DNA from 3 places in the Microbacterium sp. GW823-FHT02G05 genome. Region 1 is predicted to be linked to each of the others. Evidence: riboswitches for the same ligand, from Rfam matches in the RefSeq annotation. Region 1 holds a riboswitch; each other region holds the start of a gene.
What was found. Region 1 has a riboswitch for thiamine pyrophosphate ahead of AC1REM_RS05130 (ECF transporter S component). Riboswitches for the same ligand answer to the same signal wherever they lie in the genome.
Positions count from the first base shown of each region.

Region 2: linked by a shared signal. The riboswitch ahead of thiC (phosphomethylpyrimidine synthase ThiC) and the one ahead of AC1REM_RS05130 (ECF transporter S component) in region 1 are both predicted to bind thiamine pyrophosphate.
Region 3: linked by a shared signal. The riboswitch ahead of AC1REM_RS09855 (bifunctional hydroxymethylpyrimidine kinase/phosphomethylpyrimidine kinase) and the one ahead of AC1REM_RS05130 (ECF transporter S component) in region 1 are both predicted to bind thiamine pyrophosphate.

Region 1 covers NZ_JBXAJK010000001.1:1,083,719-1,088,752, reverse strand. The annotation lists gene AC1REM_RS05150 (nucleotidyltransferase family protein) at 1-497, shown strand, start outside; gene AC1REM_RS05145 (hypothetical protein) at 487-879, shown strand; gene AC1REM_RS05140 (energy-coupling factor transporter transmembrane component T family protein) at 894-1,706, opposite strand; gene AC1REM_RS05135 (ABC transporter ATP-binding protein) at 1,703-3,169, opposite strand; gene AC1REM_RS05130 (ECF transporter S component) at 3,172-3,795, opposite strand; TPP riboswitch at 3,788-3,897, opposite strand; gene AC1REM_RS05125 (D-alanyl-D-alanine carboxypeptidase family protein) at 3,974-5,034, shown strand, end outside.
Region 2 covers NZ_JBXAJK010000002.1:554,239-559,272, reverse strand. The annotation lists gene lipA (lipoyl synthase) at 1-197, opposite strand, end outside; gene lipB (lipoyl(octanoyl) transferase LipB) at 194-835, opposite strand; gene AC1REM_RS12645 (TetR/AcrR family transcriptional regulator) at 925-1,506, shown strand; gene thiC (phosphomethylpyrimidine synthase ThiC) at 1,550-3,280, opposite strand; TPP riboswitch at 3,281-3,388, opposite strand; gene ffh (signal recognition particle protein) at 3,462-5,018, shown strand; gene AC1REM_RS12630 (EamA family transporter) at 5,020-5,034, opposite strand, start outside.
Region 3 covers NZ_JBXAJK010000001.1:2,014,978-2,020,011, reverse strand. The annotation lists gene AC1REM_RS09855 (bifunctional hydroxymethylpyrimidine kinase/phosphomethylpyrimidine kinase) at 28-1,587, opposite strand; TPP riboswitch at 1,578-1,673, opposite strand; gene AC1REM_RS09850 (NAD-dependent epimerase/dehydratase family protein) at 1,666-2,640, opposite strand; gene pheT (phenylalanine--tRNA ligase subunit beta) at 2,755-5,034, opposite strand, start outside.

The DNA of each region.
Region 1 (5,034 bases):
GCATCCGCAATTCGCTCGCCCGGCTCTCACAGCAGGGCATCGTGAATCCACACCGTGTCGGGCGCTCCCTCGCATTCTCGCTGAACCAGGACCATCTGGCAGCGGAGGCGATCCGTCAGATCGCATCTCTCAAGTCGGCACTGGTCGCACGACTCGGCGCGGAGGTGTCGGGGTGGACGATACCGCCCGTGTTCGGTGCGCTGTTCGGCTCGGCCGCCCGCGATGAGATGCGGCAGGACAGCGACATCGACATCTTCCTGGTCCGCCCCGAGGGTGCATCCGACGAGGCATGGAGTGCCGATGTCGCACAGCTCGCGGAAGACGCGACGCGGTGGACCGGAAATGATGCACGCATCATCGACGTCACAGACCAGGATGTGCTGTCCACACCTCTGACGCCGCTGTTCCGCGAGATCGCTGAGCAGGGAATAGTCTTCGCGGGAGACGTCGATTGGCTGCGACGAGCGCTACGCGAAGGAACGATGAATGACGCCTAAAGCTCCCCGAACCAATGAGTGCTCGGCGTCCGACCGCGCCGGGCGCATCGCACAAGCCGAGGGCTTCTGGAACGATGCGGGAGATCTGCACACCCTGGGTGGGGCCAGTCCGAACACTCTGGTGACGCTCTACGTTCATGCCGGCATCGCAGCGGCAGACGCGATCTGCTGCGCGCGACTGGGAGAGTATTCGAACTCGACGAACCACAGCGATGCCGTCGCTCTCTTGAAGCGCGCGGATCGGGCGCTCGCCGCCCCGCTCCAGCGCCTGATCAGCATGAAGTCCGCAGCGGGCTACGGCGCAGCGCCGATGGCCGCCCAACGAGTGACCGAAGCGCAGAATGCGGCCACCAAGCTCATGAACGCCGTCCGCCTCCTCTGAAGCCCCGCCGTCGCCTATCCCGCGACGGACGGACCCAGGATGAAGTTCCAGGTCCCGAAGAAGACGGCCGCCGAGAGCGCAGCAGTCGGGATCATCACGGCGACCAGGAGCAGGATCGTGTCGCCCCGATCCCACCGAGACGGACGCGCCCATGTGCGTCGACCGTGCCCACCGAACCCGCGGGCCTCCATGGCGGTCGCGAGCGATGAACCACGGCGGATAGCGAGGACGAAGAGGGCGAAGGCCATGCCCAGGCCCCTGCGGATGCGCCCCTGGTCTGCGACGCCCCGTGCGCGACGAGCAAGCGCGAGTGCCCGCCAGTCGTCGGCGAGGAGACCGAGCATCCGCAGTCCGGCGAGCGCGCCGATCACGAATCGCGCAGGCAGGCGCAGACGCTGAGCGAGATCGTCGGCAAGGTCGGTGGGGTCGACGGTGGCGAACAGCACGACGGCAGGCAGGCCGATCGCCAGCACGCGCAGGGCTGTCGCCGCAGCGAGCGTGAGAGATCCTTCGCTCACGCGCATCACGAGCCACTCGAAGTAGATCGTGCCGCTCGTTGCCCCGTACAGCGCGATCGTCACGGCACTGAGGGGGGCAGCGATCCAGAGCACGGCGGTCCGCAGCCAGAACTCACGCGGGCGCAGACCTGACATCAGCAGCAGCGGCACAGACAGCAACAGGGCGACCGACGCCGAGAGCACATCGATCGACAGGATGAGCGGCACCGAGATGAGCAGCGCGGCCGCAAGCTTCGCGAGCGCGCTGCGCGGCGCGATCGGGCCGGTGCGCACCACACGGCCGGTGTCGCGCGAGAGCAGGTCTGTCATGCCCCCACCTCAATCCGACGCGCGTGCAGTGCACGCAGCACCTGCTCATCGTGCGAGATCACCACGACTGCGGCACCGTCGTCACGCAGACGGGCGATGATGCCGACGAGTTCCGCCCAGGTCTTCGCGTCCTGCCCGAACGTCGGTTCATCCAGCACAAGCACCCGAGGACGCGTCGCGAGCGCGGCGGCGACCGTGAGTCGGCGCTTCTCGCCGCCGGAGAGTGTGTACGGATTCGCTGCAGCGAGCGCGGTGAGCCGCAGACGGTCGAGGAGGTCATCGACGCGCGTGTTGACTTCGTCCTCGGGCAGGGCCAGCGCCCGCGGGCCGACCGCAAGCTCGTCACGCACCGTGCGCGCGAGGAGCTGATGCTCCGGACTCTGCAGCACAGTGCCGATGCGCGTGAGCAGGGAACGTGACGACCACGAGATCGGGTCACCCTTCGCAGCATCCGCAAGAACCGCGGATGCCTCGACCCGCCCCTTCTCCGGTGCGATCAAACCGGCCAGGGTGAGACCGAGCGTCGACTTCCCGGCTCCGTTGCGGCCGACGATCCCGATGGCCTCACCCGCGCGCACGGTGAGCTCGAAGGGGCCTGCGACCGGCACACCGCGCCGCCGCGCCACGACGAGGTCGCGCGTGCGCAGCAGCTCCTCCCCCGGCGTCACGGCGGGCGCGGGCGGAACTGCGGGCGGATGCCCCGGCACCCATACTCCCGCAGCGGCGAGCTCTGCTCCTCGGGCGCCGAGCACGGCCTCAGGCGTGCCATCCGCGTGCACGACCGTCGTCTCGCCTTCCGTCCCGAGCACGATCACCCGATCGACGAGATCCAGCCAGGCGTCGATGCGATGCTCGATCACGACGAGCGTCGCGCCCGTGGCATCCAATGCCGCCGCGACCGCATCGCGCACCTCGGCGACGCCGTCCGGGTCGAGGTTCGCGGTCGGCTCGTCCAGCAGGATCGCACCGGGGCGCATCGCCAGCACTCCCGCGAGCGCAAGCCGCTGCTTCTGCCCTCCGGACAGCGCGGCGGTCGACCGGTCGAGCGGCAGGTCGAGCCCGACCGCGTCGAGCGCAGCGTCCACCCGCGGCCAGATCTCGTCTCGCGGGACGCCCAGGTTCTCGCATCCGAACGCCACGTCGTCGCCGACGCGCTCCAGAATCGTCTGCGTGTCCGGATCCTGCAGAACCATGCCGACCCGGCCGTGGGCCTGTGCGGCAGGCACCCCGTCGACGAGCAGAGCGCCGAGTTCCTCTCCTTCATCCGCGCCGCCGAGCACACCACCCAGCCCCTGCAGGAGAGTCGACTTGCCCGAGCCTGAGGCGCCGAGCAGCAGCACGCGCTCCCCCGGTTCGATCCGCAGCGTCACCTCGCAGAGCGCCCACCGATGCCGGGTCGCATAGCGCCACCCCCAGGCCTGCGCCTCGAGCGCGGCCGGGGTCGGCGCCGCCGCACCGCCCATGATCAGACCCGGGCTGTGGCCGCCCGCCCGGAGGCGAAGCGGTTGAGTGCGCCGGTCGCCGCGAGACCGCGCGCGATCAGCCAGGCCCCGAAGCCCGCGATGATGGCGCCGGAGACCGTGGTCGAGGCGATGTAGACCGTCGTGAACAGAGTGTCGGCACCCGCGTACCAGAGGATGCGGTCATTGATGCCACAGGCGAGTCCCGCACCGGCACCCGCGAGGATCGCGACCGGCAGACGCCATACGCCGTACAGGAAGATGAGGAAGATCAGCTCGGCGCCGAGACCCTGAACGACGCCCGAGACGATCGTCAGCGGCCCCCACTGGTTGCCGATCAGAGCCGAGATGACCGCGGCGACGAGCTCGGTGTACAGCGCCGCGCCCGGCTTGCGGATGATGAGCCCACCCAGCACGCCGGCGATCAGCCATGGGCCGGCCAGCAGGCCCTGAAGGCCCGGCAGCAGCGGCTTGAGCAGGGTGCTCGGCGCCTCGTATCCGACGTTCCAGAGCAGGAAGATCACCGCACAGGCGACCGCGATGACGCTCGCGACGACGATGTCGACGACGCGCCAGCGCCAGAGTTCCGGACGACCAAGGCCGAGACGTGTGGGCGTGACAGTAGACATTGTTTCTCCTCCCTGCGCTGGCATGACCCAGATCAGGTTCGACGGTCGAAGCGCTTTTCGCTTCCTCTCAGCCCGGATCACCGGACTCCCGTGGTGTTGAGGTCATCATATCCCGCCGTGCACGGTCGCAGACCGCGCGTGCAGACGACACAAGGGACGCGTCCATTACGTTAGGACGGTGACCACCGACACTCCCGAGGCGGCGGCTGACCCCGCAGCTGCGCCTCGCATGGACGCTCCCGCCAGCGCCGATGCTCCCGGGACCCGCGCCGCGCTGCGCGCGCAGCAGACGGGAGAGCTGCCGACCTTCGCACCTGCGGGCCCACCCGCAACCGCCCCGGCCCCGACCGGACGTCCCGCGCTCAGCTGGATCGACGTCGCCACCGTTGCCGCAGGCTCCACGCCCACCCCGCCGGCTCCCCTGACCGGTGCCGCCGCCGGCCCCGCGCTGACCGCCGGGGCTCCGCGGCGTTCGTTCCTGCGATCGGGAGTCCTGCCGCCGCTCGCCGTGCTTGCAACGACCGGCATCGTCTACGCCTCCGCTATGGCGCTCTGGCCCCTGCACGAGGTGGCGCCGACGATCGACGCCGCGACCTACGCACCCGAGGCCGCCGCACTCGCGACCATCACGTGGCCAGCCGTCGGCAGCGCCGCTGTGGGAATCGAGGGCCTTTCGGCCGTGGCGTCCACGGAAGAAGCCGCGCCTATGGCCTCGATCACCAAGGTCGTCACGGTTCTCGCCGCACTGGAGCGCATGCCGCTCGGCCTGGGTGAGCAGGGCACCTCGTTCGCGTTCACGAGCGATGACAGCGAAGTCCACTGGGACTACCGGCGTGATGACCAGTCGGCGCTCGACGTGCCGATTGACGGGACGCTCACGCAGTATCAGCTGTTCCAGGGCATCCTGCTCGGGTCGGCGAACAACTACGCCGATCGCCTGTCGGATGACATCTGGGGTTCCGATTCCGAGTTCGTGATCGCGGCAACGGCATGGCTCCGTGATCGCGGGGTCACGGATATCCAGCTGGAGAACCCCTCCGGCATCGGCTGGGGCAACACAGCGACGCCGCGCGCGCTCCTGCAGCTTGCCGCTCTCGCGGAGAGCAACCCGGTCATCGCGGAGATCGTGGCGACCAAGGAGGCGGATATCCCCGGTGCGGGGCTCGTGACCAACACGAACAAGCTCGTACTGGAGGATCCGGGTGTGATCGGTGTCAAGACCGGCACGATCGGCGAAGA
Region 2 (5,034 bases), on a different contig from region 1:
GTGTGGAGCCCCTCATCCTTGACGAGCGAGTGGAGTGCCGTGTACTCGGGCCCCATTTTCGCCTTCGTGCGAATCCATTCGGGCTTGCGCTCGATCGGCGTCTCCGCGTTGCGGATCTCCAGTCGAAGGAGCTTGCGTCCGTTGGGTGCAGTGGCGGGGGAGGACCCGGATGCCACGGGGGTGCCGCATCCGCTCATGCTGCCACCTCGGTCGCGTAGGCGGTCGCGAAGGCCGACGACACCGCATCTGCGACATCTGCCGGCGAGAGATCTGCGCCGATGATCTCGCTGACCGTCGTGACCCCGGCATCTGTGATGCCGCACGGGATGATCCCGCGGAACCCGGCGAGGGTGTTGTTGCAGTTCAGGGCGAAGCCGTGCATCGTGACACCGCGCTGCACACGCACGCCGATCGCCGCGACCTTGTCTTCAGAGAGCGGTCGACGCACCCACACGCCGCTGCGCCCGTCGACCTGGTAGCCATCGACGCCGAGAGGAGCCAGGACGTCGATGAGGATCCGCTCCAGACGTCGCACGTGCGCGACCACATCGACGGGTTCGGGCAACCGCACGATCGGGTAGCCCACGAGCTGACCTGGGCCATGCCAGGTGATCTTTCCGCCGCGGTCGACGTCGACGACCGGTGTGCCGTCCTGTGGACGCTCGTGCGACTCGGTGCGCTTGCCTGCCGTGTAGACGGCTTCGTGCTCGAGGAGGAGAAGGGTGTCGGGCCGAGTCCCGGCGACAACCTGCGCGTGCACATCTCGCTGCAGGGCCCACCCATCGAGGTACGGCACGAAGTGCGGGGCCAGGCCAGCGGTGACGATGTCGAGCATGCGCGCTCCTTAGGGATGGAATTGTTGAACCGCGTCTAAGAATACATCTACGAGCGCGGGGGTCGACGTAGGCGCAGTACGTTAGCGGTATGACGAACGCACGAACGGGGCGACCCCGCGCCTCCTCACGCGAGACGCTGGCTGAGGCGGCCTGTGAGCTTTTCCTGGAGCAGGGCTACGACGCGACCTCCGTCGCCGACATCACCCAGCGTGCCGGCGTCAGCCGCTCCAGTTTCTTCAACTACTTCGCCAGCAAGAGCGATGTGCTGTGGTCGGGTCTCGATGCCCGCATCGACATCGCGTTGGCCGCTCTGCATGCGTTGGGGGCGGATGCTGACGGTCCGAGTGTCCGCGCCGCACTCGAACCGGTGCTCAAGGACCTCGCCCCTGATCCGCTGACCCTCGCGCTCGGTAACGCGGCCGCCATGGGATTGGACGACGAGCTGCTGCGTGACACCGGCCTGCGCCACGCGCGCATCGCCTCGGCCGTTTCGGCCGCCGCACGCACCTCGGGCATCGGAGAGATTCGCGCCGACATCCTCGGAGCCGCGATCGCCGCGGCCGTCCTCTCCTCCCTGCGGGTCTGGGCAGAGCGCGGGGCCGGGCACGCGTCGCTGGAAGCCCAGTTCGATGAAGCCCTGAGAAGCATTCACGATCTTCCCTGGGGCTGACCCGCGCCGCCGTCCTCTCGGCGCGGATCAGCCATGCAGCGGGCTAGCGCACGACCGGGGTCGGGAGATACACCTGGGCGCCGGTGGCGCGGAACTCACGGCTCTTCTCCTGCATGCCCTCGCGGGCGGCGATCGTCGCCTGATCGGCGGCCGAGCCGAACTCCTTGCGGATGTCCTGGCTGATGCGCATCGAGCAGAACTTCGGCCCGCACATCGAGCAGAAGTGCGCGGTCTTCGCAGGCTCTGCAGGCAGGGTCTCGTCGTGGAACGCCTCCGCGGTGTCCGGGTCGAGAGAGAGCGCGAACTGGTCGCGCCAGCGGAACTCGAAGCGCGCCTTGGAGAGCGCGTCGTCGCGCTCCTGCGCTCCCGGATGTCCCTTCGCGAGGTCTGCGGCATGGGCGGCGATCTTGTACGTGATCACGCCCGTCTTCACATCGTCCTTGTTCGGCAGCCCGAGATGTTCCTTCGGGGTGACATAGCAGAGCATCGCGGTGCCGTAGCGGGCGATCTCCGTCGCGCCGATCGCGGAGGTGATGTGGTCGTAGCCCGGGGCGACATCGGTGACGAGCGGTCCGAGCGTGTAGAAGGGAGCGCCTTTGCAGAGCTCCTGCTGACGCTCGACGTTCTCCCGCACGAGGTGAAACGGCACGTGCCCCGGGCCCTCGACCATGACCTGCACGTCGTACTCCCACGCGCGGGCCGTCAGTTCGGCGAGCGTGTCCAGCTCTGCGAACTGGGCGGCATCGTTCGCGTCCGCGACGGATCCGGGGCGCAGCCCGTCCCCGAGCGAGAAGGCGACGTCGTAGCGCGCGAAGATCTCGCACAGCTCGTCGAAATGCGTGTAGAGGAAGTTCTCCTGGTGATGTGCGAGGCACCATCCGGCCATGATCGAGCCGCCGCGCGAGACGATTCCGGTGACACGATCTGCCGTCAGAGGCACGTAACGCAGCAGGACACCGGCGTGGATCGTCATGTAGTCGACGCCCTGCTCGCACTGCTCGATCACGGTGTCGCGGAAGATCTCCCACGTGAGCTTGTGCGCCTGGCCGTCCACCTTCTCGAGCGCCTGGTAGATCGGCACCGTGCCGATCGGTACGGGGGAGTTGCGGATGATCCACTCGCGTGTCGTGTGGATGTCATCGCCCGTCGAGAGATCCATGACGGTGTCCGCGCCCCACTGGGTCGCCCACTGCAGCTTGTCGACCTCTTCTGCGATCGAACTCGTGACGGCGGAGTTGCCGATGTTCGCATTGATCTTCACGAGGAATGCCTTGCCGATGATCATCGGTTCGGACTCGGGGTGGTTGATGTTGTTCGGCAGGATGGCGCGGCCCGCCGCGATCTCGCCGCGCACGAGTTCGACATCGCAGCCCTCCCGCAGAGCGACGAAGCGCATCTCTGGAGTGATCAGCCCCCGGCGGGCGTAGTGCATCTGGGTGACACGTCTGCCCTCCCGGCCACGCCGCGGTACGGGGCGCTCTCCCTGCCATTCCTCCGACGCACTGCCGCGCCGGACCGCCGCGCGACCGTCGTCGAGCAGCGTGCGCTCGCGACCCGTGTAGGTCTCGGTGTCGCCGCGCTCTTCGATCCACTCGGCCCGGAGCCGCGGCAGACCGACCAGTGGGTCACTTCCGGCGCCCGCGGTGCGGTACACCTGCACGGGAGCGTTGGGGTCACCGCCGGGCGAATCCTCCAGGGCGATCTCCGTCACCGGAACGCGGATGCCGTACTCCACATCCGCGACATAAGACAGAGAACGGGACGCAACAGACATGCTCATATGAGGCTCACTTCCTTCGCCGGCATTACCCGGACAGGTTCGACGGTCGCAGGCCGCGTCAGCCCGATCTCAGCCCATGCGTGGGCCCCCGTGTGGTCACAGGCACGCTAGCACGGCGTCGGGTCGTGGCCGGACTCCGTGACCGGCCGAATGCTCCTCTAGAATCAGAAGCACCATGGCTACCTTTGGCACGCTTTCCGATCGGCTTACCGAGACCTTCCGCAACCTGCGCACGAAGGGCAAGCTCACCCCGGCTGACGTCGACGGCACCGTCCGCGAGATCCGTCGTGCGCTGCTCGACGCTGACGTCGCGCTCGCCGTCGTCAAGGACTTCACCGCGAAGGTGCGCGAGCGCGCGCTCGGCGATGAGGTCAACAAGGCTCTGAACCCGGCCCAGCAGGTCGTGCAGATCGTCAACGAAGAACTCATCTCGATCCTCGGCGGCGAGCAGCGCCGTCTGGAGTTCTCGAAGACTCCGCCGACGGTCATCATGCTCGCCGGTCTCCAGGGATCCGGTAAGACGACGTTCGCTGGAAAGCTCGCGAAGCAGCTCGAGGGCGAGGGGCACACCCCGCTCCTCATCGCCGCTGACCTCCAGCGTCCGAACGCCGTGAACCAGCTGCAGGTCGTTGCGGAGCAGGCGGGCGCTACGATCTATGCGCCCGAGCCCGGCAACGGCATCGGCGATCCCGTCAAGGTCTCCCGTGACGGCGTCGAGCACGCCCGTCGCCACCAGCACGACGTCGTCATCATCGACACCGCCGGTCGCCTCGGTGTCGACGCCGAGCTCATGAAGCAGGCCGCTGACATCCGGGCCGCCGTGCAGCCAGACGAGGTCCTCTTCGTCATCGACGCGATGATCGGTCAGGATGCCGTCAACACGGCGAAGGCCTTCCAGGAGGGCGTCGACTTCACGGGTGTCGTCCTGTCGAAGCTCGACGGCGACGCGCGCGGTGGTGCCGCGCTCTCGGTCGCATCCGTTACCGGCCGCCCGATCATCTTCGCCTCCACCGGTGAAGGCCTCGGCGACCTCGAGCCCTTCCACCCCGACCGCATGGCGAGCCGCATCCTCGACCTCGGTGACATCCTCACCCTCATCGAGCAGGCGCAGAGTGCCTTCGACGAGGCCGAGGCGGAGAAGCTCGCCGAGAAGCTCGCGACCGAGACGTTCACGCTGGAAGACTTCCTTGAGCAGATGCAGCAGCTCAAGAAGATGGGCTCCATGAAGAAGATGCTCGGGATGCTCCCGGGCATGGGGCAGATGAAGCAGCAGCTCGACGACTTCGACGAGCGGGAGATCGACCGCACCGAGGCGATCATCCGCTCGATGACGCCGGGGGAGCGCCGCAACCCCAAGGTTCTCAACGGTTCGCGTCGCCTGCGCATCGCCCGCGGATCGGGCATGACCGTCACCGACGTCAATCAGCTCGTCGCCCGCTTCGAGCAGGCCGCGAAGATGATGAAGACGGTCGCCCGCGGCGGCACCCCCAACATCCCCGGTATGGGCCCGATGCCCGGAATGGGGCGCCCCGGTGCCTCGGCGAAGCGCGGAAAGAAGGGGGCGAAGAGCAAGGGTGCGTCCCGCTCGGGCAATCCCGCGAAGCGCGCTGCGGAGAACTCCGGTATCGCAGCGGCCTCCACGCCAACCGGGTCGGGATTCGGTCTCGGTGGAGCCAAGGTTCCGAGTGAAGCGGATCTCGCCGAGATCCAGAAGCTCTTCGGGAAGAACTGACTCAGGAGTGTGCGGC
Region 3 (5,034 bases), 930 kb from region 1:
TGCGCAAATCACACCGTCATCTCGCCGTCACAGTGCGACGGGGAGCGGTGCAGCGAAGAAGGCGAGCTCGTGCTGCGACGCGGCGGTGAACGCGCGCAGCATCCGCTCTCGCACCTCAGGGCTCGCGGATCCTGCGGCCCGCCCGACGAAGGCGACCGCCTGCTGGGTGGACTCTGCAAACGCGGGGTCGGCATAGGTCGCGAGCCAGGAAGCGTAGGGATGCTCCGGATCGCGCGCGTACTCGCCGAAAGCCCCCGCGTGCAGGCGCTCCCCCAGATCGGAGTACAGCCAGAAGCAGGGCAGGAGTGCGGCGATCAGCACGGCGTAGTCGCCGTCGAACGCGGTGGCACGGAGGTGGTCGAGGTAGGCGGTGGTTGCCGGAGCCTGCGCGGCGGCGAATGTCTCGGCAGTGATGCCCTGCGCGGGGGTGAGCCAGGACGCGTGCAGCTCAAGTTCCCCGGCGATCGCGCCCTGTGCGGATCCCGCCCAGAACGCCTGCTCCTCAGATGTCGGGGCCAGGCGCGCCGCCTCCGCGAGCACGCGGGCGTACTCCCGGAGGTAGAGCGCGTCCTGTGCGAGGTAGAACACGAACGGCGCGTGCGCGAGCGTGCCGTCCGCGAGTGCACGGATGAAGGGCAGCTCGTCGATGCCGTCACGAATCGGTCGGATGATCTCCCACCAGTCGGAGGCCAGCTGCTCGGCCTGGGGGCGCGTCATCACGCTCCCCCGCGCCCACAGGCCCGCAAAGTGATGAACGGGTCCGCTTCCCCTCCCGACCTGCAGCTCGTCTGCCGCTTCCAGAGACTCCCGCAGCCACGTACGCGCGGAGGCCACGGCGGTCGGCCAGTCCTCGCCGGACGCGCGACGCGTGGCCAGCGCCGATGACAGAGAGCATCCGGTCCCGTGCGTGTGCGTGGTGTCGATGCGCGCCCCGGGAAACTCCTGCCGGAGCGCACGAGCAGCATCGACCAGGGCATCGGGAGTGTGGGCGCCGGCAAGGTGCCCGCCTTTGACGAGCACGGCGGTGCCGAGATCGAGCGACAGCTGCTCCGCCGCATCCAGCGCCGCATCCCACTCCTCACCGATCTCTCGGCCGGTCAGCACTGCGAGCTCGCGCAGGTTCGGCGTCACCAGGTGCGCGAGTGGCAGCAGTCTGCGCAACGCATCCTCCGCCGCAGGGTCCAGCAGGCGGTCCCCACTCGTGGCGACCATGACCGGATCGATCACGACGACCCCGGGGCGCACCTCCACCAGCCAGCGCGCCACCTCGACGATGACGTCCTCGTTAGCGAGCATCCCGATCTTGACCGCATCGATCTGGATGTCTTCGGCGAGCGCCTCCAGCTGCGCACGGAGGAACGACACCGGAGGCACATGCACATCGCGCACCCCCTGCGTGTTCTGGGCGGTCAGGGCGGTCAGCGCGGCCATCCCGAATCCGCCGTTGGCAGAGATGGATTTCAGATCGGCCTGGATCCCGGCCCCACCGGACGGATCGCTGCCCGCGATGCTGAGCACTCGCGGAATGAACGGCGCGCCCGTGCGGGCGGCAGAGACGGATGATGGCACACGCAGACGATCGCTCATTGCGACATCCCTTCGCTAGCACGAACTAGATCAGGTTCGACGGGTCTGTTCTCAGCCGCGATGGCGCGGCACCCCGTGTCACTGCGGGCAGTCTATCCGCTGCAGAAGCTCCCTCTCGTCGACGCGTGTCAGCCCAGCCCGGCGCTCACGATCGATGCCGCGCGCCTCCTCGTCCGCACGCACACGGTCGATCGTCACCTCCAGCGGCGACAGCACGCCGCCGGTCTGCGTGAAGCGCGTGTTCGAGCGCGCCATGAACCCCGGCATGTCCGCCGGCAGCCACAGCGGAAGCGAGCGGGCGCCCATCCAGTACTGCACGTCGCGGGCGACCAGCCATTCGTCCGGTGCCGTCACGATGTCACCCGTGTGGCCGGCGATCGTCCGGATGCGAGCGAGAAGGCCCCCCAACGGCAGGACATCCCCCATCGCGTTGACCACACCGGAGTGACGAGTATCCACGATGTAGCGGGCGAGATCCTCGACATCGATCAACTGTGCGCGGCGCCCGTCCGTCTCCGGCTGCAGGACCGGGCCAGCACCGGCGCGCGAGAAAGCCGCCGACCAGTATCCGAACCGGTCGCTCGGATCCCCCGCGCCGACGACGAGGCCGGGGCGCACGATCAGCGCCCGGTCTCCGAGCGCTGCGACGGCATCCTCCGCGGCGACCTTCTGCGCACCGTACTCATACTCGTCTCCGGGGCGCGCAGGCGCATGTCTCGGAGCCGACTCATCCGCCCCGATCGTCTCGTCATCGCTGTACACCGAGGCACTCGACACGTACGTCCAATGCGCCGCCCGCTCACCGAGAGCCTGCACGGCAGCCGCCACGTGCGACGCCTGCGAGGAGATGTCGACCACCTCGTCCCACTCTCGCCCGGCGACCCCCGCATAGGCATCCGGATCGTCACGATCGGCCTGCATGAGCGTGGCACCGGCGGGTACCGGACGTGCGCCCCGCGCCAGACACGTCACCGCTGCGCCCGCCGTCACCCACCCCGCGGCGACGCGACCCGACAGCCATCCGGTTCCGCCGAGGATGAGAACGTCCGTCATGACGCCATGCCATCAGCATCCGCCCCACAAGGGAAGCGGGTTCGCTGTGGGCGCACGGGAAAGGCGGGCACGCCCCCCTCTCGGGCTGCCCGCCTTCCACAGTTCTTCCGCGACCTACTCGCGCAGCGTGGCGCCGAAGCGCTCGGCCGCGACGGCGACACCGGCGAGCTTCGCCTCTGACGCCTCTGCCGCCGTGAGCGTGCGATCCGATGCACGGAAGCGCAGGGCGAAGCTCAGGCTCTTCGCGTCCGCCGGCACGCCCTCACCGCGGTAGTCGTCGACCAGACGCACCGATTCCAGCAACGCGCCGGCTCCCTCGACGAGAGCAGCGCGAACGTCGGCCGCGGGCACCGTCGCGGGCACAACGAGCGAGACATCCTGCGTCGCCGCAGGATACGTCGAGAGCGATTCGACGACGACACGCTCACCGGCGAGGGTCAGCACGCGATCGAGATCCAACTCGAGCACGACGGCCCGGGCAGGGAGGTCTGCATCCGCGGCGACCGTCGGGTGCAGCTCGCCCACGTAGCCGATCTCCTCACCGCGCACGCTCAGCACGCCGGTGCGTCCCGGGTGGAGCGCCGCGCGCTCGCCCTGCACGACGTCGATGTCGACACCCGCTGCGGTGGCGATCACTCGCACCGCGTCGAGGGCATCGGCCAGGCCTGCGGCCTCGGCCGCACGACCCGGCTGTCGCGGGGTGATGTTGCCGGTCAACAGCACGGCGACGTGGCGGTGCTGCGGCGGGATCGAGGCGTTCAGCTGCGCGAGCACCTCATCCGACGGCCGTGCGCCGAGCGGCGGCACCTCAGCGGTGCCGTACTGCACACCGGGTTCCGGAAGGAAGACGGTGCCGGTCTCGAAGATCGCCAGGTCGACCATGCCGCGCGAGATGTTGCGGTGCGCGGTCGTCAGCAGTCCCGGAATCAGCGAACGCCGGAGGAACGGGGCCTGGCCGTCGAGAGCGTTGGCCAGGCGGATGCTGGGCAGGTGCTCCCCTGATGCCGAACCGTGCAGGTCGTTGCTCGTGTCGGTCGTGAACGGGAAGGCCGGCGTCTCGACGAAGCCTGCCGCGGCCAGAGCGTCCGCGACACGTCGGCGCCCCTGCTGGAGGAGCGTGAGTCCGCGCCCGCCCGACGGTGTCGGCAGCACCGAAGGAATCCGGTCGAGGCCGTGGATGCGCGCGACCTCTTCTGCGAGCGTCCACTTGTCGGTGAGATCCGGTCGCCAGCTCGGCGGAATGACGTGCCAGCCGGTGCCGTCTTCCTCCGTGACCTCGGCGCCGATCGTCTCCAGCGCCCCGACGATCTCGTCAGCCGTGTAGTCGACGCCGATGAGCCCTGCGACGAAGCCGGAGGCCAGGTGGATGCCCTCGATGAAGACCTCCGCGAACACGGCGCCGCCGAGCTCGTCCAGGGTTCCGCCTGCGAACTCGACCATGAGATCGGCGACGCGCCGTGCGGCCACGAACGGAATGAGCGGGTCGACGCCGCGCTCGAAGCGCTTCGACGCCTCGCTGGGCAGCTTGTGACGGCGCGCCGAGCGGGCGATCGTGGTCGGGTCGAAGGTCGCCGCCTCGATGAGCACGTTGCGCGTCGTCTCGGTCATCTCGGTCGTCGCACCGCCCATGACACCGGCGATGCCGATCGGTCCGGACTCGTCCGTGATGAGAAGGTCCTCGACGTGCAGGGTGCGCACCTGGCCGTCCAGAGTCTCGATCTTCTCGCCCGAGGCCGCCCGACGCACCGTGATGCCACCGGAGAGCTTGTCGAGGTCGTAGCCGTGCACGGGGTTGCCGAGCTCCAGCATCACGTAGTTGGTGATGTCGATCAGCACTCCGAGCGAGCGCATGCCCGCAAGCGTCAGACGTGCGACCATCCATGGCGGAGTCGGTCGAGAAGGGTCGACGCCGCGGACGGCCCGCGCGACGAACTCGCTCGCACCCACGCGTCCGCGGATCGGCCGCTGATCGTCGACGACGATCGCGAAACCCGCGCCCGGCGCCAGCTCCGCGAAGTCACGCGCGGCGGGGTCACGGAACTCCGCGCCCGTGGCGTGCGAGTACTCGCGGGCGATGCCGCGAAGCGAGAACGCGTAGCCGCGGTCCGGCGTCACGTTGACCTCGACCGCGACGTCATCGAGACCGAGGAGCGCGATCGCATCCGTGCCGACCGGCGCATCGATTCCGAGGTCGGCGAGCACGATGATGCCGTTGTGCTCCTCGCCGAGACCCAGCTCGCGAGCCGAGGCCATCATGCCGTCTGACACATGGCCGTACGTCTTGCGTGCCGCGATCGGGAAAGGACCGGGCAACACCGCACCGGGAAGGGTCGCCACGACCTTGTCGCCGACGGCGAAGTTCGAAGCGCCGCAGACGATGCCACGGACGCCGCC